4 regions of the Streptomyces sp. NPDC055506 genome follow, and region 2 is predicted to be linked to each of the others. Evidence: riboswitches for the same ligand, from Rfam matches in the RefSeq annotation. Region 2 holds a riboswitch; each other region holds the start of a gene.

Region 1 (4,802 bases), on a different contig from region 2:
CCACGCGGCGGCCACGAGCCACGCGGCCACCGCGATCCACAGCAGCGCCTCCCCGAACCCGTCCAGCCAGGAGACGTCGAGGGCGACGGCGACGGCCAGTGCCGCCGTCCCCGTCTTGGCCCAGGTGAACACGGTCGCCCAGCGGCGGACGTCATGGCGGGGCCGGGGCCACCGGAACTCGGCGGCGAGCAGGACGGCGTAGCAGACCAGCGCGAGCACGAGCAGCACCACGGTCACGGTGCGCAGGACGTCCCGGTCGTCTTCGTTCCACAGGTACAGACGCGCGCTGTCGGCGCTGATCAGCCGCGCCCCGGCGAGCGCCGAGAGGGCGAGCGCCCCGCCCGCGAGCCAGTGATCGCCGACCCCTTCGGCCACTTGGCGCACATCGAAACGGACCAGGGCGAGGACGTACAGCACCAGCCCCAGCCAGAACAGCACCAGCGCCGCGTGCGCGAGCCAGTCCGCCGACTCGGCCGCGGCCAGCGTGGCGCCGAGCACGGCGAGCCCCTGCGTGGCCATGCAGCGCGCGAACACCGACCCCGGCCTGCGCCGCTCCCCGCCCTGCGGGACGAGGACGAGCGGCACCGGCCAGAGCAGTACGGCGAGCACCAGCAGCGTCACGGCCAGAGCCTGGGAGCCGGCCGCCGAGAAGGCGGCGCCCAGGACGGCCGTCGCCGCCACGGTGGTGAGGGCGGTCGTCATCACGCTCTCGAGGACGCCCGGCCTGCGGGTATACGCCCGCCACCTGGTCCCGGCCCGCAGCAGCCGCAGGGTGAAGTCCGCGGCGAACAGCAGCCAGGCCGCGCAGGCCAGGCCGAGGGTGATGCGTGAGAGGACCTCGTACCCGGCCAGATCCAGACCGACCGACAGGGTCCCGGTCGCCAGCACGGCGGCACTGGCCGCCGGAGCACGCTGCGCCCACCAGGCGACGGAGGGGGAGTGGCCGGGCATGGGGCCGATGCTAGGAGGCCCCGCGCGCGTTACGGGCAGGCCACGCGCGCGGGGTCCCAAAAACCTGCGAGACCCGTCAGGCCGGCCGCACCACGCTGTGGATCGACGACTCGCCGTCGTAGTAGATCGACTCCTCGCGCACGTATGTGCCGGGCTTCGGAGCGTGGATCATCATGCCGTTGCCGATGTAGATGCCGACGTGGGTGACATCGTCGTAGAAGAAGACCAGGTCACCGGGCTGAGCGTCGGCCAGGGGGACCGTGGTGCCGGCGTTGACCTGGTCGTACGTCGTGCGCGGCAGGGTCACCCCGGCGGCCTTCCAGGCGCCCAGGGTGAGGCCGGAGCAGTCGTAGGAGCCGGGGCCGGTGGCGCCCCAGACGTACGGCTTGCCGATCTGGGCGCGGGCGAAGGCGAGCGCCTTGTCGGCCTTGGTGGCGTACGAGGAGTCGGGCGCGGTGGACGACGAGGACGAACCCGTCGAGGAGGAGCCGCTGTCCTGCTGCTGGGCGGCCTCCTGCTCCTGTTCCTGCTGCCTCTGCTGCTCGGCCTGCTGCCGGGCCAGCTCGGCGGCCTTGCGGGCGGCCTCCTCCTGCTTCTCCTTCTCGATCGCCGCGAGCCGCGCCTTCTCCTCGGCGGTCAGCTTCGACAGCAGCTCGCGGGCGTCGGCGAGCTTCCTCTGGACGGTCGCCTTGGCCGTCTTCAGGTCGCCCTGCGACTCGGTGAGCGTCTCGAGGCTCTCAGCGGCCTCCTGACGCTTCTCCATCGTCTCTGACTGCTGAGTGATGTAGTCGTCGACCGCCACCTTCTGACGGCCGGTCATCCGGTCCATCAGCTGGGTCTGGTCGAAGTAGTCCTGCGGGGTGTCCGCGAGCAGGAACGTCGCCGTGTCCGGGGTGGAGGCGCCGGTGCGGTACTGGGCGGCGGCGAAGGTGCCCAGCTCCTCCCGCGCCTCGTTCAGCTTCTGGGTGCGCTTCGCGACGTCGTCGAGGAGAGTGTCGACGCGCTTGCGCTGCTTGGCGGTCTTCTCCTTGGCGCCGTTGTACTTCTCGGTCGCGGACCCCGCCTGGCGGTAGAGGTCGTCGACCTTCTTCTCGACTTCCTCCAGGCTGGGCTTGTCGTCGGCCTCGGGGGCGGCGTTGGCCGACTGGGACAGCAGGGCCACGGAGGTGAGGGCCGCCGTCGCGAGGGCGGGGGTCCGTATGCCTGCAACGCGCGAACCCGTAGGACGCGACTTGCGGTGCGACGCCAAGGGAGGCGACTCCTTCCATGCTCCGCCTACCGGGTTAGCTGTCGGGTTCGGGCGGGTGGTTCGGAAGGGTTGCCCTACGGCCGTCTCCGGAAAAGGAGTCGGGCCGATTCACCCCGGGGTCTCGGTTGGGTCCCCGGCTCTGGCTGCCGCTGCGGCACGCCTGACTCGGCGGAGGCCACGCGGCCCGGCGACGTTCGCCGGTGGGGGTCGTGTGACCTCCTCGCACGGTAGCCAACTCGTGTGGCCCTTGTGAAGGTTGATGGGTGATATGCCCGATACATTTCCGTGACCTTGCTCATGAGCATCGCCGAGAGTGATCGTTCGAGGGGGGTTGGTCACTGTTCATGCGTAATTGTGAAGGCCGTAGCGGCCTGTGATCACGTGCACCTGGAGGGTGACAGGGGGGTCCTTTCGGCGATGTTCTCAGGGCGGCGGCGGGCTGTCAGTGGGGCGCCCTAGACTCGGAGAGCGATGAGCAGCCTCTTTGACGACAGCTTCCTGGCGGACCTCCAGGCCCAGCGGGGCCCCGCGGACGAGCCCCCGCCGCCGCCCGAGGACGATCATGTGCCGGAGCCCGTTCCGGATGATCTGTTCGGCGGGAAGTTCGACGTGCCGCCGGACCGCGACGCCTACTACCGGGACGGCGCCGCGCGCCCGCCGGTGGACGCCGCCGCGCTCCTGGAGGGGCTGAACGACAACCAGCGCGCCGCCGTCACACACTCCGGCTCCCCGCTGCTCATCGTGGCCGGCGCCGGCTCCGGCAAGACCCGTGTGCTCACGCACCGCATCGCCCACCTGCTCGCCGAGCGGGACGTCCACCCGGGCCAGATCCTCGCCATCACCTTCACCAACAAGGCCGCCGGCGAGATGAAGGAGCGTGTCGAGCAGCTCGTCGGCCCGCGCGCGAACGCCATGTGGGTGATGACGTTCCACAGCGCCTGCGTCCGCATCCTGCGCCGGGAGAGCAAGAAGCTCGGCTTCACCTCGAGCTTCTCGATCTACGACGCCGCCGACTCCAAGCGGCTGATGGCCCTGGTCTGCCGCGACCTGGACCTCGACCCCAAGCGCTTCCCGCCGAAGTCCTTCAGCGCCAAGATCAGCAACCTGAAGAACGAGCTGATCGACGAGGAGGACTTCGCCGCCCAGGCCGGCGACGGCTTCGAGAAGACCCTCGCCCAGGCCTACGCCATGTACCAGTCGCGGCTGCGCGAGGCGAACGCCCTCGACTTCGACGACCTGATCATGACGACGGTCAACCTGCTGCGCGCCTTCCCGGACGTCGCCGAGCACTACCGCCGCCGCTTCCGCCACGTCCTCGTGGACGAGTACCAGGACACCAACCACGCCCAGTACGCCCTCGTCCGGGAGCTCGTCGGCACCACCGAGCACCCCGTCGACGTCCCGCCCGAGGCGGAGGTCCCGCCCGCCGAGCTGTGCGTGGTGGGTGACGCCGACCAGTCGATCTACGCCTTCCGCGGCGCGACGATCCGCAACATCCTCCAGTTCGAGGAGGACTACCCGGACGCGACGACGATCCTGCTGGAGCAGAACTACCGCTCCACCCAGACGATCCTCAGCGCGGCCAACGCGGTCATCGAGCGCAACGAATCCCGCCGCCCCAAGAACCTGTGGACCAACGCGGGCACGGGCGCGCAGATCACCGGCTATGTCGCCGACACCGAGCACGACGAGGCGCAGTTCGTCGCCGACGAGATAGACCGTCTCACCGACGCGGGCGAGGCGAAGGCCGGCGACGTCGCCGTCTTCTACCGCACCAACGCCCAGTCCCGTGTCTTCGAAGAGATCTTCATCCGCGTCGGCCTGCCCTACAAGGTCGTCGGCGGCGTCCGCTTCTACGAGCGCAAGGAGGTCCGGGACGTCCTGGCCTACCTGCGCGTGCTGGCCAACCCGGAGGACTCGGTGCCGCTGCGCCGGATCCTCAACGTGCCCAAGCGCGGCATCGGCGACCGCGCCGAGGCGATGATCGACGCCCTCTCCCAGCGGGAGAAGATCAGCTTCCCGCAGGCACTGAAGCGCGTCGACGAGGCGTACGGCATGGCCGCGCGCTCCACCAACGCCGTCAAGCGGTTCAACACGCTGATGGAGGACCTCCGTACGGTCGTCGAGTCCGGCGCCGGGCCCGCCACCGTGCTGGAGGCGATCCTGGAGCGCACCGGATACCTCGCCGAACTGCAGGCCTCCACCGACCCGCAGGACGAGACCCGGATCGAGAACCTCCAGGAACTCGCCGCCGTCGCCATGGAGTTCGAGCAGGAGCGCGGCGAGGAGGAACAGGGCACCCTGGCGGACTTCCTCGAGAAGGTCGCGCTGGTCGCCGACTCCGACCAGATCCCCGACGAGGAGGACGGCGACGGCGTCATCACCCTGATGACCCTGCACACCGCCAAGGGCCTGGAGTTCCCGGTCGTCTTCCTGACCGGCATGGAGGACGGCGTCTTCCCGCACATGCGCGCCCTCGGCCAGACCAAGGAGCTGGAGGAGGAGCGGCGCCTGGCGTACGTGGGCATCACCCGCGCGCGGGAACGGCTGTATCTGACGCGCTCCACCCTGCGCAGCGCCTGGGGCCAGCCCTCGTACAACC
Region 2 (4,802 bases):
CCGGCTTGGCGAAGTCGACCTGGGTGAAGCCCGCGTCGACGACGGCGGAACCGCCGCCCGCCGGGGTCAGCGTGAACTTCAGCGGCGTGCCCGTCTTCGCGTCCACGGCCACGGTGATCGCGCCGACCGTCGAGCCGGACTGCTTCGGCTTGATGAGCAGCTTGTAGGCGTCCCGGCCGGCGACCTGGGCGGTGCCGTCCACGGTCACGGAGGTCGTCTCGTCGGCGGCCTTGAGCGCCTCCTCGGCGAAGTCCTTCGGCGTGGCCGGCGGCTGCTGGTCCTTGCCGCTCTCGGAGGCCGTGCCGTGGTGGACCTCGTTGGACTTGCTGTCGTAGGCCCAGACGTCCTTGCCGTTGTGGACGATGCTGTACTCGGCCGCGTTCTCCAGCAGCGACAGCTTCTGCTTGTCCGGGCCGTCGGCCGCGACGCGCAGGGTGTGGGTGCCGGAGGCCAGTTCCGTGAGCTTGGCGGTCGGGTCGGCGGAGGAGCCTCCCTCGCCCTGGCTCGCGGCACCGGACATCAGGCTGCTCTCCAGCCCGCCGAGGTCCGGCAGCCCGAGGTCCGTGCTGATCTTCACGGTGCCGGACAGCTGCTGGACGTCGGACTTGGCGATCTTCTCGATGAGCTGCTGTGCGGTGATCTTCGGGAGGTCGGGATCACCGGAGTCGGCGAGTGCGGGGACCAGCCCGATCGTCGCGGCGGCCACCCCCATCACCGTGACGGGTACGACGTACCGCGCGGCCTTGCGCCGTCCGGAACGCTGCTCGTCGACCTCCCCGGCGGTCGTGCTGTCGTCGGATGCGTACGGTGCCATGTGTGCCCTACCTCCGTGGTCGGCGGCGGCTGTCCGTGTCGTCCACGCACTCGTCCCTGGCCGCCATTCTCACCCGAACAGGTGAGGTTTGGTGTTTTCCGTGGTTTCCATCTGACCAAATCGGCCAGGGAGATACGTCAGACCGCGGACTCAACTCCACGTACTGCTGGGGTATGACACGGAGGGGCGGCTTCTCCCCCGACCCGTAGGGGTTGCCGGTCAGCCGGCCCGGTGCACCACCGCGTCGCACAGCTCCACGAGTGCCGTCTTCGCGGCGCACTCGGGCAGGGGGGCCAGCGCCGAGCGGGCGTCCTGGGCGTAGCGGACGGTGTCCTTCCGGGCCTGCTCCAGCGCCGGGTGGGCGCGCAGCAGGCGCAGGGCCTCGGCGTGCCGTTGGTCGTCGGTGAGGTCGGAGTCCAGCAGCTCGCACAGGGCGATGTCGTCGGCGAGCCCGAGCCGGGCCGCCCGCTCGCGCAGCCGCAGCACCGGCATCGTGGGGATGCCCTCGCGCAGGTCGGTGCCGGGGGTCTTGCCGGACTCGTGGGAGTCGGAGGCGATGTCCAGGACGTCGTCCGCGAGCTGGAAGGCGACGCCGAGCCGCTCGCCGTACTGGGTCAGCACGTCCACGGTCGTCTCGTCGGCGCCGGACATCATCGCGCCGAACCGGCACGACACGGCCACCAGCGAACCGGTCTTGCCGCCCAGCACGTCCAGGTAGTGCTCGACGGGGTCGCGGCCGTCCTGCGGTCCGGCCGTCTCCAGGATCTGCCCGGTCACCAGCCGTTCGAACGCCTCGGCCTGCACCCGCACCGCCTCCGGACCGAGGTCGGCCAGGGTGTGCGAGGCACGGGCGAAGAGGAAGTCGCCGGTGAGGACCGCGACGGAGTTGTCCCAGCGGGTGTTCGCGCTCGCGACCCCGCGGCGCACCGTCGCCTCGTCCATCACGTCGTCGTGGTACAGCGTGGCGAGGTGGGTCAGCTCCACGACGACGGCCGACGGCACGATCCCGGGCGCGTACCGGTCGCCGAACTGGGCGGAGAGCATCACGAGCAGCGGACGGAACCGCTTGCCGCCGGCCCGCACCAGATGCTGGGCGGCCTCCGTGATGAAGGGCACCTCACTCTTGGTGGCCTCGAACAAGCCTTCCTCGACAGCCGCCAACCCGGCCTGGACATCGGCTTCCAGAGCCTGGTCCCGCACGCTCAGCCCGAACGGCCCGACGTCGGTCACGAGGGGTCTCCTGTCTGCTGTGTCTGCCGGTGATTACGCGGATTGTCGATAGGTCGCTGCCATCACTCGAGTCAGCGTATCCGGTCACGTTTCGATCACCGCCAGCGCCCATGGTTACAGGCCGGGTGGTATCTGATCACGACCGTTATGTTTTTGATCGGGCCATAAGAACAGACATTTGTCGACTTACCAGTCGATAGTGAGATATTCACGATTTGCCATGACGATTGAGCAAATCCCCTTTGACGGCAATTGCCCCACAGGCTTGTGATCAGTGAGTTGAATCACGTTAACCCCTTTGTCGCGCCACCCCGGCATCGACCCGTACCTCCTTCAGCCGAACGCCAGTTGAGCCTTGGCTCTCGCAAAGGATCAAGCGGACCAAACACCCCTGACCAAGGTCAACCGCGCGATATGTGACTCCGGCGCTTGTTCCCGACATGTGCTCTCGCATACGTTCCCGGCCTGTCCGGCGGACGCCGAATCCTGCCGCCGCCCGGACCCCCACACGAACCGACTCACTCACGCAGGGCAGGAGCGGGGGACCCAGGTAAGTCGCCGGTCCGCACAGCGGCACGGCTCGGGGTGAAGCCGCGCACGGCAGTACACCGCCGTACGCGGCCGGGCACCTCCCGGCCCGAACCCGACAGCTCACCTCGCAGGCGCCGGAGAGGAATATCGCCATGGCCGGACGAGGCAAGCACCGTCGCCCCAGAACCAACCCGCTCTCCCGAGGTGTCGCGATCGCCGGCACCGGCGGAGCGGCACTGACCCTCCCGCTCCTCGGAGCCACCTACGCGAGCGCCGCCGAGGCGCCGCAGAGCGCCCCCGCCGTCGCACAGTCCGTGCCCCAGGCGGCCCAGCCCAAGTCGCTCTCGTACACCGTGACCAAGGGCGACACGCTCTACCGCATCGCGGACAAGTACGACGTCTCGGGCGGCTGGAAGAAGCTCTACAAGGACAACCGCTCCGCCATCGGCGACGACCCGAAGCTGATCCACCCGGGCCTGAAGCTGAAGGTGTCGACGACCAAGGCGGCCGCCACGAAGAAGGCCACCAAGTCGTCCGCCAAGCCGGCCGCGAAGCCCGCCGGCGGCGTCGCCAAGGCCACCCAGGCCTCCGCGAAGACCTACGCCGACAACCTCGACGGATGGATCCGCGAGGCGCTGGACATCATGGCGCAGAAGGGCATTCCGGGGTCGTACGACGGCATCTACCGCAACGTCATGCGCGAGTCGTCCGGCAACCCCCAGGCGATCAACAACTGGGACTCCAACGCAGTCAAGGGCACCCCCTCCAAGGGCCTGCTCCAGACCATCGACCCGACCTTCCAGGCCTACCACGTGGACGGCACGTCGTGGGACCCGTACGACCCGGTCGCCAACATCACCGCGGCCTGCAACTACGCGGCCGACCGCTACGGCTCGATCGACAACGTCAACGGCCCGTACTGAGCCGTCCCGCCCAGCAGTCGCTCGAGGACGACGGCGATGCCGTCGTCCTCGTTCGACAGGGTGATCTCGTCGGCCACGGCCTTGAGTTCGGGATGGGCGTTCGCCATCGCGACGCCGTGGCCGGCCCAGTCGAACATCGGGATGTCGTTGGGCATGTCGCCGAAGGCGATGGTGTCCGCCGGCCGCAGCCCCAGATGCTCGGCGGCCAGCGCCAGGCCCGTCGCCTTGGTGACCCCGCACGGCTGGAGCTCGACCGTGCCGGGCCCCGACATCGTCACCGTCGCCAGTGAGCCGACCACCGAACGGGCCGTCGCCGCCAACTCGTCGTCCGTCAGGTAGGGATGGCGCAGCAGCACCTTGCTGATCGGCTCGCACCACAGGTCGTCGCGCCGGTCGACCCGTACGGCCGGCAGGGTCGGGTGCGGCATGAGATAGCCCGGCTCGATGAGCGTGAGCCCGTCGACCCCGTCCTGGTCGACCGCGGCGTACACCTGCCCCACCTCGGCCTCGATCTTGCCGAGCGCGGTCTCCGCCAGTTCCCGGTCCAGGGTGATGGACCACAGCAGCCGGTCCGCGCCGGCGTCGTACACCTGCGCGCCCTGCCCGCACACCGCGAGCCCCGTGCAGCGGAGGTCGTCGAGGAGCGGTCGCACACGCGGCGCCGGCCGGCCCGTCACCACGAGGTGCTGGGCACCGGCCTCCGCCACCCGCGCGAGCACGGCGAGCGACCGGTCGGAGAGGGTGTCGTCGCCGCGCAGCAGCGTTCCGTCCAGGTCGGTGGCGATGAGTGAATATGCGATGGGTGCGGCCATGATCTGAGAATACGGACAGCGCGCCCCTTCGTTTCACCGCGCCGTGGACACCGATTGCCCGGTTGAAGGCCTCTGCACCAGTTGGCAACAACATGGTCCGCTACCTACCGTCGAGGCCGTCTCGGGCGGTACCTTCCAAGTGTCCAGGGGGGACTTGATCGGGGGGTCGAGTTGAGCAGTGGGCGCATTCGCGTGGCTGGGCCCGGGGAGCTCGGCGAAGGGGAAAGGGAGCGCTGGCGCGCGCTGCGCGCTGCCTCCGAGGCACCGCGCAACCCATTCATGGAACCGGAGTTCACCGAAGCCGTCGGCCTGGTGAGGCCGCAGGCCCGGGTCGCGGTGGTGTACGAGGGGCTGGAGCCGGCCGGCTTCCTGCCCTATGAGCGGGGCCCGTTGGGCCAGGGCCGGGCGATCGGGCTCGGCGTCTCGGACGCGCAGGGGGCGATCCTGCGGCCGGGCCTGGACCTGGACACGGGCCGGCTCCTGAAGGCCTGC
Region 3 (4,802 bases), on a different contig from region 2:
GGGGCGCGGATCGGCCTCGCCGACGCCGAGGCCCTGGCCGTCCGGCCACTGCCGGACTACTGGGCCTTCGAGTCCCCGCTCGACGGACGCGAGGAGTATCCGGTCGAGGGCGGCCCCCGCTTCGCCCGGCCCGCCCTGTCCGTGCGCACCGCAGAGCGCCGCGGCACCGAGTGGTCCTACGAGGGGCATGACGCCGAGGACGGCGAGCTGCGGCTCCGCTTCCGTGACGGCGGCCTGGCCGTCACGCTGCACTACCGGATGCGTTCCTCGGCCGATGTCGTGGAGCGCTGGGTGACCCTGGAGAACCAGGGGCCGGACGTCGAGGTGCTGCGCGCCGACTCCGCCACCTGGACCCTGCCCGACCGCGACACCTGGCGGCTGTCCCAACTGCACGGCCGCTGGGGCGCCGAGTCCCGGCTGACGCGCTCCGCCCTCACCTACGGCGAGAAGGTCATCGGCAGCCGCCGCGGCCACACCTCCCACCAGCATCTGCCCTGGGTCGCGCTCGACTCCGACGCGACCGAGGAGCGCGGGGAGGTCTACGGCTGCGCCCTGGGCTGGTCCGGGTCCTGGCGGATCGCGGTGGCCCAACTCCCGGACGCGCGCGTGCAGATCACCGGCGGGGCCGGACACGACGACTCGGGCCTGCTGAGGCTGGGCGCGGGCGGGTCGTACACCACCCCCGTCTTCGCCGGGCTCTGGAGCGACGGCGGCTTCGGCGGGGCGAGCCGCGCCTGGCACGCCTGGCAGCGGGCCCACGTCGTCCCGGACGCGGACCGGGACCGGCCGGTGCTGTTCAACTCCTGGGAGGCCACCGAGTTCGACATCTCGGAGGAGCAGCAGCGGGCGCTCGCCGAGCGGGCCGCGGCCATGGGCGTCGAGCTGTTCGTGGTCGACGACGGCTGGTTCGGATCCCGGACCAGCGACCGGGCCGGGCTCGGTGACTGGACCCCCAACCCCGACCGCTTCCCGGGCGGGCTGAAGCCGCTCGCCGACCATGTGCACGGCCTCGGCATGCGGTTCGGGATCTGGGTCGAGCCGGAGATGGTCAACGCGGACAGCGACCTGTACCGCGCCCACCCGGACTGGGTGCAGTACCAATCGGGACGAAAGCGGACGGAGTTTCGCAATCAGCTCGTACTGAACCTGGCCCGCGAGGACGTCCAGGAGTACCTGTGGGAGCAGCTCGACGGACTGCTCTCCAGCGCACCCATCGACTACGTCAAGTGGGACTTCAACCGTTGCTTCACCGACGCCGGCTGGCCGGACGACCCCTACCCGCAGCGGCTCTGGGTCGACCACGTCCATGCCCTGTACGCCCTGCTGGACCGGTTGCGGGCGGCCCACCCCGGTGTGGCCTTCGAGTCGTGCTCGGGCGGCGGCGGCCGGATCGACCTCGGGGTGCTGGGCCGCACGGACCAGGTGTGGACCTCCGACAACACCGACCCGCTCGACCGGCTCGCCATCCAGCACGGCTTCAGCCAGATCCATCCGGCCCGGGTCATGGCCGCCTGGGTCACCGACAGCCCGAACGCCATGCTCAACCAGCGGGCCAGCTCCCTGCGGTTCCGGTTCGTCAGTGCCATGGCCGGTGTGCTCGGAGTGGGTGGCGACCTCACACGGTGGACGGCGGAGGAGCTCGCCGAGGCGCGGGGCTGGGTGGAGCTCTACAAGGAGATCCGGCCCGTGGTGCAGCGCGGCGACCTGTACCGGCTGCGGGCGCCGGAGGGCGGCTCGAGCGCGGTGCAGTACGTCCTCGGTGACGAGACCGTCGTCCTCGCCTGGCTCCAGGCGCAGCGCTACGGCGAGCCCGTTCCGGCCCTCCGGCTGCGGGGTCTCGACCCGACAGCAGTGTACGAATGCCTCGAAACGGGCGAAGTTCACCGAGGGGTCGTACTCACTCACCACGGACTGCGGATCGGTCTGCGCGGGGATCTGGATGCCGCGGTAGTCCGCCTTCGGCGCAAGTAGCCGTTCTGTCCGGATCGGGTGGATAAGGCGAATAAGGCACTTCAGGTGTTTAGGTATAACGTGCCCCGATCGTAAAGGAGATGAGGTCGGGGTGCGTGACCATCGTCATATTCGTGACGATCTGTTGTCGTCATGTTCACGTAATTCTTGCGTTATTCAGGGGCATTGAGGCGAAACAGAGATCGGAAATCCACGCTCGGTGACGGGAAATGTGCCGACGCGTCAAGAAAAACGCCCTCACGGGCAACCGCAAGCTTGTCCCATTGCGTCTCGGTCGCTTACGTTCCACACCAATCCGGACGGACGCCTAATCCTGCCGCCGCCCGGAGCCCCACACACTCACCCGTGTATGGCAGGAGCGGGGGACCCACAGGTAAGACGCCTGTTCCGGTTCCCGGAACGGCTTGGGGTTCAGCCGCACTTCGGCGCGGCCGGGCATCTCCAGCCCGCACCCGACAGCTCACCTCGCAGGCGCCGGAGAGGAATTCGCCATGCCCGCGAAGGGTAAGCACCGCCGCCCGAAGTCCCAGCGCTTCACCCGCTCCATAGCCGTCGCCGGAACCGGTGGGGCCGCCCTCGCCCTTCCGCTCATGGGGGCCGCAGGCGCCCACGCCGCGACCCCGCAGTCGGCTCCGGAAAAGGCCGTCCAGTCCGCTCCGGCCGCAGAGAAGAAGGCCGCCGGAAAGGCCACGGGCGCCCACACGTACACCGTGAAGGCCGGCGACTATCTCGCGAAGATCGCCGACGACCAGAACGTCAGCGGCGGCTGGAAGAAGCTCTACAGCGACAACCGTGACGCCGTCGGCTCCGACCCGTCGCTGATCCACCCGGGCCTGAAGCTCTCGATCGGCAAGAAGACGGCGAGCGCGCCCAAGACGCAGTCGTCCGCGCCCAAGGCGGCCGAGAAGCCCAAGGCGTCGGCTGAGAAGTCGTCCGCCTCCGAGTCGGCCCCGAAGGCCGACACCGCCGCGAAGCCGGCCGCCGCCAAGCCGGCCGCCGAGGCCTCCGGCTTCAGCCTCCCGGTGGACGGCGCCGCCGTCGGAACCCCGTACCACATGTCCGGCAGCATGTGGTCCAGCGGCTACCACACCGGTGTCGACTTCGTCGTCCCGACCGGCACCTCGCTCAAGGCCGTCGGCGCCGGCACGGTCGTCTCCGCCGGCTGGGGCGGCGCGTACGGCAACCAGGTCGTCATCCAGCTCGAGGACGGCAAGTACGCGCAGTACGCCCACCTGTCCCAGCTCTCCGTCTCGGCCGGCCAGACCGTGACGGCCGGGCAGCAGGTCGGCCTGTCCGGTGCGACCGGCAATGTGACCGGACCGCACCTGCACTTCGAGATCCGCACCTCGCCGGACTACGGCTCGGACGTGGACCCGGTCGCCTACCTGCGCTCGCACGGCGTCTCCGTGGGCTGACCCCTCGCACGACCACCTGCCTGACACGCAGCCGAAGGCCGGACCCCGATCCCCGGGTCCGGCCTTCGGTGTGTGCGGCTGCCGGTCGACTCAATCGATCGGCCCTCAAGGGATCGACAGAAGGCGGCAGTTGGGACACAGTGATCCCGTCGTGAGTGCAAGCGCTTTCTGAAGGAGCCGTGTCCCGTGCCGACCACCCGCAGAACGTTCGGAGCCCTGGCGGCCGGAGCCGCGCTGGCGACCCTCGCCCCGTCGGGGAGCGCCCACGCCGCACCCCGGCGCCGCCGCCTCATCGCCCACGACGACTTCTGCCACGGCCTCGGTCGGTGGGCGGCCGAACTCCAGGACGGCGGCTCCGTCACCGCCTCCCGCGGCGTCCTGGACATCGACGTACCGGGCGGAGCGACCGTCTGGTTCAGGCGGCGTCTCGAGGGGCCGTACGTCCTCGAGTACACCGCCACGCCCGTCTCCGAGGGCGGGGTCAACGACCGGGTCTCGGACCTCAACAACTTCTGGAACGCGACCGACGTCCGCTCCCCGGAGGACCTCTTCGCGACGCCGCGCGGCGGGGCGCTGGAGGAGTACGACCACCTGACGACGTACTACGCCGGGTTCGGCGCCAACTACAACACCACGACCCGGCTGCGGCGTTACGTGGGCCAGGCCGGTGTGCGCCCACTGGTCTACGACTACACCGAGCCGCTGCTGGTCCCGGGCGAGCCGAACCGGGTCCGGATCGTCTCCGACGGGTCGACGGTGCGGTGGTGGAACAACGGGCGGCTCGTCTTCGACTACACCGATCCGCAGCCGTACACGAGCGGGCACTTCGCCTTCCGGACCGTGTGGAGCCATTTCCGGATCACGGGCTTCCGGGTCTGGCGACTGACCCCGGAACGTCCGTGAGGGGCGGCCTATTCCGGAGTTGGCGAAGCCTTTAGGAGTGGCTTATCTCACCGCCCGTCAACCCCTTCCTACGGTCGCGTAGGTCACATTCGAGGGTGAATCATGAGCGGCTGTGGCAGACGATTCGAAGAGTGACAGCAGAGCAGTGATCGGGTCGTACGTGGCGCTGGGGGACAGCTTCACCGAGGGCGTCGGCGATCCCGGCCCCGACGGGGCGTTCGTCGGCTGGGCCGACCGGTTCGCCGTCCTGCTCGCCGACCGCAGGCCCGAAGGCGACTTCCGGTACACCAACTTGGCCGTACGCGGAAAACTCCTCGACCAGATCGTGGCGAACCAGCTCCCGCGGGCCGTCGACATGGCCCCGGACCTCGTCTCGTTCTGCGCCGGGGGCAACGACATCATCCGGCCCGGCACCGACCCGGACGAGGTGGCCGAGCGGTTCGAGCAGGCCATCGCCCAGCTGGCCGCGGTGGCCGGCACGGTGATGGTGACGACCGGGTTCGACACCCGTCG
Region 4 (4,802 bases), on a different contig from region 2:
CGCGGTGCCGTCTCGACGACGTCCGGGTGCCCGCAGGGACACCGGTGCGCGATGGCGCGCAGACCGCGCGGGGGCCGGCCGAGCTGCTGCTTGAAGGCCTCGACGTCGGCGTCGGTGGGCTCGGTGCGCGGAGTGGTCGGCGGGGGCGTTTCCATGACTGTCTTCAGGCTGTCTTTCTTTGAGTCAGGTATCTGGCTGGAGTCCGGGTTCACCGGGCGGAGGCGTCGGACTTGTCGACGCCGTCCCACACGTTCGCGTACCAGACGCGGTCGGCCGTCCCGAGCACGGCGTGCGACTGCCGCGCCGCGTGCGGGTCGACGACGATGAATCCCGTCTCCCCCGGCATGACGTAGTGCAACCGCTGCCGGATCTGCTGCTCCGCGTACGCGTCGTCCTGCCAGCGCGCCTTCTGGTCGCGCAGCCGTTCGACACGTTGGCGGGCCTGCTGCTGTTCGCGCTGGAGGTCGTCGATCTCGGCGCGCTGCGAGACGTACTCCCGCATCGGGTAGGCCAGCGCCACGATCAGCGTGCACATCACCAGGGCGAGCAGCGCGGCCCGGCCGGTCAGCCGGGAGCGGCGGGCCTGGCGCCGGGTCTGGGAGCGGTAGACCCGGGCCGCGGTCTGCTCGCCGAGCAGCCGGATCCTGGTCGCGGTGGAGAAACGGTCCCGGTCCTTCACGGCCATGGTCTCCCCGCTCTCCCGCTCCACCGTCCAACGCGCGTACGTCCCCGGACACGGTACGGGACCGAGTACGGGGACGTACGTACGACTGGCTCAGGCTTGACCCTTAACGGGTCAGCCCGGGTCAGCCCTTGAAGCGCGGGAAGGCGCTGCGGCCGGCGTAGACCGCCGCGTCGTCGAGGATCTCCTCGATGCGCAGCAGCTGGTTGTACTTGGCGACGCGCTCGGAGCGGGCCGGGGCGCCGGTCTTGATCTGGCCGCAGTTGGTGGCGACGGCCAGGTCGGCGATGGTGACGTCCTCGGTCTCGCCGGAGCGGTGGGACATCATGCACTTGAAGCCGTTGCGCTGGGCCAGCTCGACGGCGTCCAGGGTCTCGGTCAGCGAGCCGATCTGGTTGACCTTGACCAGCAGGGCGTTGGCGGCGTTCTCGTCGATGCCGCGGGCGAGGCGCTCGGGGTTGGTGACGAACAGGTCGTCGCCGACGAGCTGGACCTTGTCGCCGAGCTTCTCGGTGATGGTCTTCCAGCCGTCCCAGTCGTCCTCGAACAGCGGGTCCTCGATGGAGACCAGCGGGTACGCGTCGACGAGCTCGGCGTAGTACTCGGTCATCTCGGCGGCGGAGCGCGTCTTGCCCTCGAAGGTGTAGGCGCCGTCCTTGTAGAACTCGGACGCGGCCACGTCGAGCGCGAGGGCGATCTGCTCGCCGGGGGTGTAGCCGGCCTCCTTGATCGCCTCGAGGATGAGGTCGAGGGCCTCGCGGTTGGAGCCGAGGTTCGGGGCGAAGCCGCCCTCGTCGCCGAGGCCGGTGGCCAGGCCCTTGCTCTTCAGGACCTTCTTCAGCGTGTGGTAGACCTCGGCGCCCCAGCGCAGGGCCTCGGAGAAGGACTCCGCGCCGATCGGGGCGATCATGAACTCCTGGATGTCCACGTTGGAGTCGGCGTGCGAGCCGCCGTTCAGGATGTTCATCATCGGCACCGGCAGCAGGTGCGCGTTCGGGCCGCCCAGGTAGCGGAACAGCGGCAGGTCGCTGGCCTCGGAGGCGGCGTGGGCGACGGCGAGGGAGACGCCGAGGATGGCGTTGGCGCCGAGGGAGCCCTTGTTGTCGGTGGCGTCCAGGTCGAACATCGCCTGGTCGATCAGGCGCTGCTCGGTGGCGTCGTAGCCGACGAGCTCCGGGCCGATCTGCTCGATGACCGCGAGGACGGCCTTCTCCACACCCTTGCCGAGGTAGCGGTTCGAGTCGCCGTCACGCAGCTCGATGGCCTCGAAGGCGCCCGTGGAGGCGCCGGACGGGACGGCGGCACGACCGGTGCTGCCGTCGTCGAGGCCGACCTCGACCTCGACCGTGGGGTTGCCTCGGGAGTCCAGGATTTCCCGGGCTACGACGACGTCGATGGACGGCACGAGCATCTCCTTCTTATGTGACGCGGGTACGCGGGTCGCGGGGACCCGGCGAGGTGCGGGCCGTGGTGGCTCGCGACATGAGCCTAACCGGCTCCGGCCGATCGGCCACCGGGTCGCCCACCCCATGGACAGAACCGAGCGTAAATTGTTTCCGAACGGAACAAAGACGGTTGTGGAAAAGCCGGGCAGAAAAAACCCCCGCCCCGGCGCGCGTACGGGGGGAACACGCACCGGGGCGGGGAGCCCTTGAGAGCTGCTGCTTACTTCAGGTGCAGCTGCTGGCCCGGGTAGATGAGGTTGGCGTCCTCGACGATGTCCTTGTTCAGCTGGAAGAGCTTCTCCCAGCCGCCCTCGACCTTCTTGTCCGACGCGATCGAGCTGAGGGTGTCACCCTTGGCGACCTTGTACTCGCCGTCGCCCTTCTTGACCTTCTTGCCGGTCGGGGTGGTGACGGTCTTCTTGGCGGCCGGGCGCTCGTCGGAGCGGGAGGCCGGCTGCTGCTCGGTCTCGCGGGACTCGGTGCTCTGCCGGCTCTGCTGCGAGGAGCTGCCGGAGTCGTCCGAGGAGGAGCCGCCGCTGTAGCCGGCGCTCGACAGGCCCTTGCCGCAGACCGGCCAGGCACCCTTGCCCTGGCCCGCGAGGACCTTCTCGCCGATCTCGATCTGCTGCTCCTTGGTGGCCTGGTCGGCGGTGGCGGCGTACTTGGTGCCGCCGTAGCCGGACCAGGTGGAGGCGGAGAACTGCAGACCGCCGTAGTAGCCGTTGCCGGTGTTGATGGACCAGTTGCCGCCGGCCTCGCACTGGGCGACGGCGTCCCACTCGGAGGCGGTGGCGGCGGAGGCGCCGCCGGCGGCCATCAGCGGGGCGGCGACAGCGGCGCCGGTGACACCGGCGACGGCGATGGCACGGCTGGCCTTGGACGGACGGCGGTGCTTGCCCTTGCTGGAAAACAGCATGGAAGGATCCCCTCACCGACGCCTGCGAGGTGAGCTGTCGGGTTCGGGCCGGTTGAGTTGCCCGGCCGCGTCCCTCCCGGGACACGGCTTCACCCCAAGCCCTTCCGGCGCAACTGGCCGGTCGGGCACCTACCTTGGGTCCCCCGCTCCTGCCTACGGCGCTTGACGCGACGACTGTTCCCGTACGGCCGCTGGCAGGATTCGGCGTTGCGGCAGCCGGGGCTCGTGGTGACGAGCGGTCCCGACCGTAGCCACGCGATCCGCCGAATTTCAAAGCCGATCAGGGCTTCTGAGATCTATCTCTCACGGGCCCCAAACGGGACATTCGCCGCGAAATATGACGCGAACTCGCGCGGTTTCGGGGCGACTTCCGCCCCCGTTTCCGCACTGCCCGAACAGCTACTTCTCGTCCGCTTCGCCCTCGACCGTGAGCTTCTGACCGGGGCGGATGAGGTCCGGGTCGGTGCCGACGGCCTTCTTGTTGCCGTCGTAGAGCTCGTGCCATCCGCCGCTGATGTCAAGGGAGTCGGCGATGGACCAGAGGCTGTCGCCGATACCCACGATGTAGGCACCCTCGGACGAGTCGTCGGAGCCCTCGTCGCCGCGCGAGGCGTGACGACCCGTGGACTCGTCCGTGCGGCCGCTCTCGGGCGCCTGGGTCTCGTCGGCGCTGGGGCCGCGATGACGGCCGGAGCCGGTGTCGGTCCCGTTCTCGGCGGACCGCGAAGAGTCGTCGTTCTGCCGCGAGTTGTCGGACTTGTCACCCTCGGGCGTGGCCGACGGGGAGCCGCTGGGCTCCTGACCCTGCGTGGCGGAACCCTCGGATTCGGGCGACTTGTCGGGCTTGGCGGTTTCATCCTCTGAGGTCGACGACGCGTCAGGCGACGGCGAGGCGGACGACGAAGGGGACGAGCCGAGAGAGTCGAGCAATCCGGACGAGTCCGATGAACCGGACGAGTCGGATGATTCAGAGGTGTCCGACCCCTTGTCCTGCTCGAGGCCGGAGAGCAGTCCACAGGTGCGCCAGGCACCGGCCCCCTGGTCGGCGAGGATTCTCTCGGCCACGGCTATCTGCTGGGAACGGCTGGCCAGGTCGGCGCTCGGGGCGTAGTCGAGGCCGCCGTTGTTCTCCCAGTCCTCCTGCGACAACTGCAGCCCGCCGAAGTATCCGTTGCCGCTGTTCTGGCTCCAGGCGCCACCGGTCTCGCAGTCCGCGACCCGGTCCCAGGTCGTGGCATCGGCAGCGCTGGCGCCGGAGGCCCCGAGGAGCGGGATCGCGATGGCGGAGCCGGTCACTCCTGCCGCGACGAGGAGAGCCGGAGCCTGGCGGGGGCGACGGTGCCGACCGTTCCCGGAGAGCATACGGAGACCTTTCGCGAAGACAGCAGTGACCGGCGCGAAGCCGGGTTTTCCCGGGCCGCGCTGATGATGGGTGAACGTATAGGCAGACGATCACTTGTCACAAGTTAATGCCGCGTAGATCACGTGAAGATCACAGCCCTGACGGCGTGTCACCTTTGGGCGGGCGTGAACTCCACCGGCAGGGTGCGCAGCCCTCGCATGATCAGGCCGCCGCGCCATCTCAGCTCGGCCGGGTCGGCCGCGAGCCTCAGGTCCGGGAGACGGGTGAGGAGCGTGGCGAGGGCGGTCTGGCCCTCCAGCCGGGCGAGCGGGGCGCCGAGGCAGTAGTGGATGCCGTGGCCGTACCCGAGGTGCTGGTTGTCGCTGCGGGCGAGGTCGAGCACGTCCGGATCGGCGA

What was found. Region 2 has a riboswitch for cyclic di-AMP ahead of ACWIF2_RS05910 (transglycosylase SLT domain-containing protein). Riboswitches for the same ligand answer to the same signal wherever they lie in the genome.
Region 1: another riboswitch for cyclic di-AMP. It lies ahead of ACWIF2_RS34360 (NlpC/P60 family protein); the one in region 2 lies ahead of ACWIF2_RS05910 (transglycosylase SLT domain-containing protein).
Region 3: another riboswitch for cyclic di-AMP. It lies ahead of ACWIF2_RS24915 (M23 family metallopeptidase); the one in region 2 lies ahead of ACWIF2_RS05910 (transglycosylase SLT domain-containing protein).
Region 4: another riboswitch for cyclic di-AMP. It lies ahead of ACWIF2_RS30670 (transglycosylase family protein); the one in region 2 lies ahead of ACWIF2_RS05910 (transglycosylase SLT domain-containing protein).

Annotation. Positions count from the first base shown of each region.
Region 1 is NZ_JBSHKH010000138.1:16,213-21,014, reverse strand. It holds gene ACWIF2_RS34365 (SLAC1 family transporter) at 1-951, opposite strand, end outside; gene ACWIF2_RS34360 (NlpC/P60 family protein) at 1,028-2,200, opposite strand; cyclic di-AMP (ydaO/yuaA leader) riboswitch at 2,209-2,367, opposite strand; gene pcrA (DNA helicase PcrA) at 2,672-4,802, shown strand, end outside.
Region 2 is NZ_JBSHKH010000009.1:39,454-44,255, reverse strand. It holds gene ACWIF2_RS05920 (LolA family protein) at 1-814, opposite strand, end outside; gene ACWIF2_RS05915 (polyprenyl synthetase family protein) at 1,034-2,044, opposite strand; cyclic di-AMP (ydaO/yuaA leader) riboswitch at 2,554-2,724, shown strand; gene ACWIF2_RS05910 (transglycosylase SLT domain-containing protein) at 2,728-3,498, shown strand; gene ACWIF2_RS05905 (HAD family hydrolase) at 3,462-4,310, opposite strand; gene ACWIF2_RS05900 (GNAT family N-acetyltransferase) at 4,482-4,802, shown strand, end outside.
Region 3 is NZ_JBSHKH010000070.1:37,141-41,942, forward strand. It holds gene ACWIF2_RS24910 (alpha-galactosidase) at 1-1,971, shown strand, start outside; cyclic di-AMP (ydaO/yuaA leader) riboswitch at 2,302-2,458, shown strand; gene ACWIF2_RS24915 (M23 family metallopeptidase) at 2,463-3,386, shown strand; gene ACWIF2_RS24920 (DUF6250 domain-containing protein) at 3,573-4,289, shown strand; gene ACWIF2_RS24925 (SGNH/GDSL hydrolase family protein) at 4,435-4,802, shown strand, end outside.
Region 4 is NZ_JBSHKH010000107.1:13,794-18,595, reverse strand. It holds gene ACWIF2_RS30685 (DUF501 domain-containing protein) at 1-155, opposite strand, end outside; gene ACWIF2_RS30680 (FtsB family cell division protein) at 209-685, opposite strand; gene eno (phosphopyruvate hydratase) at 807-2,087, opposite strand; gene ACWIF2_RS30670 (transglycosylase family protein) at 2,348-3,043, opposite strand; cyclic di-AMP (ydaO/yuaA leader) riboswitch at 3,048-3,214, opposite strand; gene ACWIF2_RS30665 (transglycosylase family protein) at 3,443-4,405, opposite strand; gene ACWIF2_RS30660 (cytochrome P450 family protein) at 4,555-4,802, opposite strand, start outside.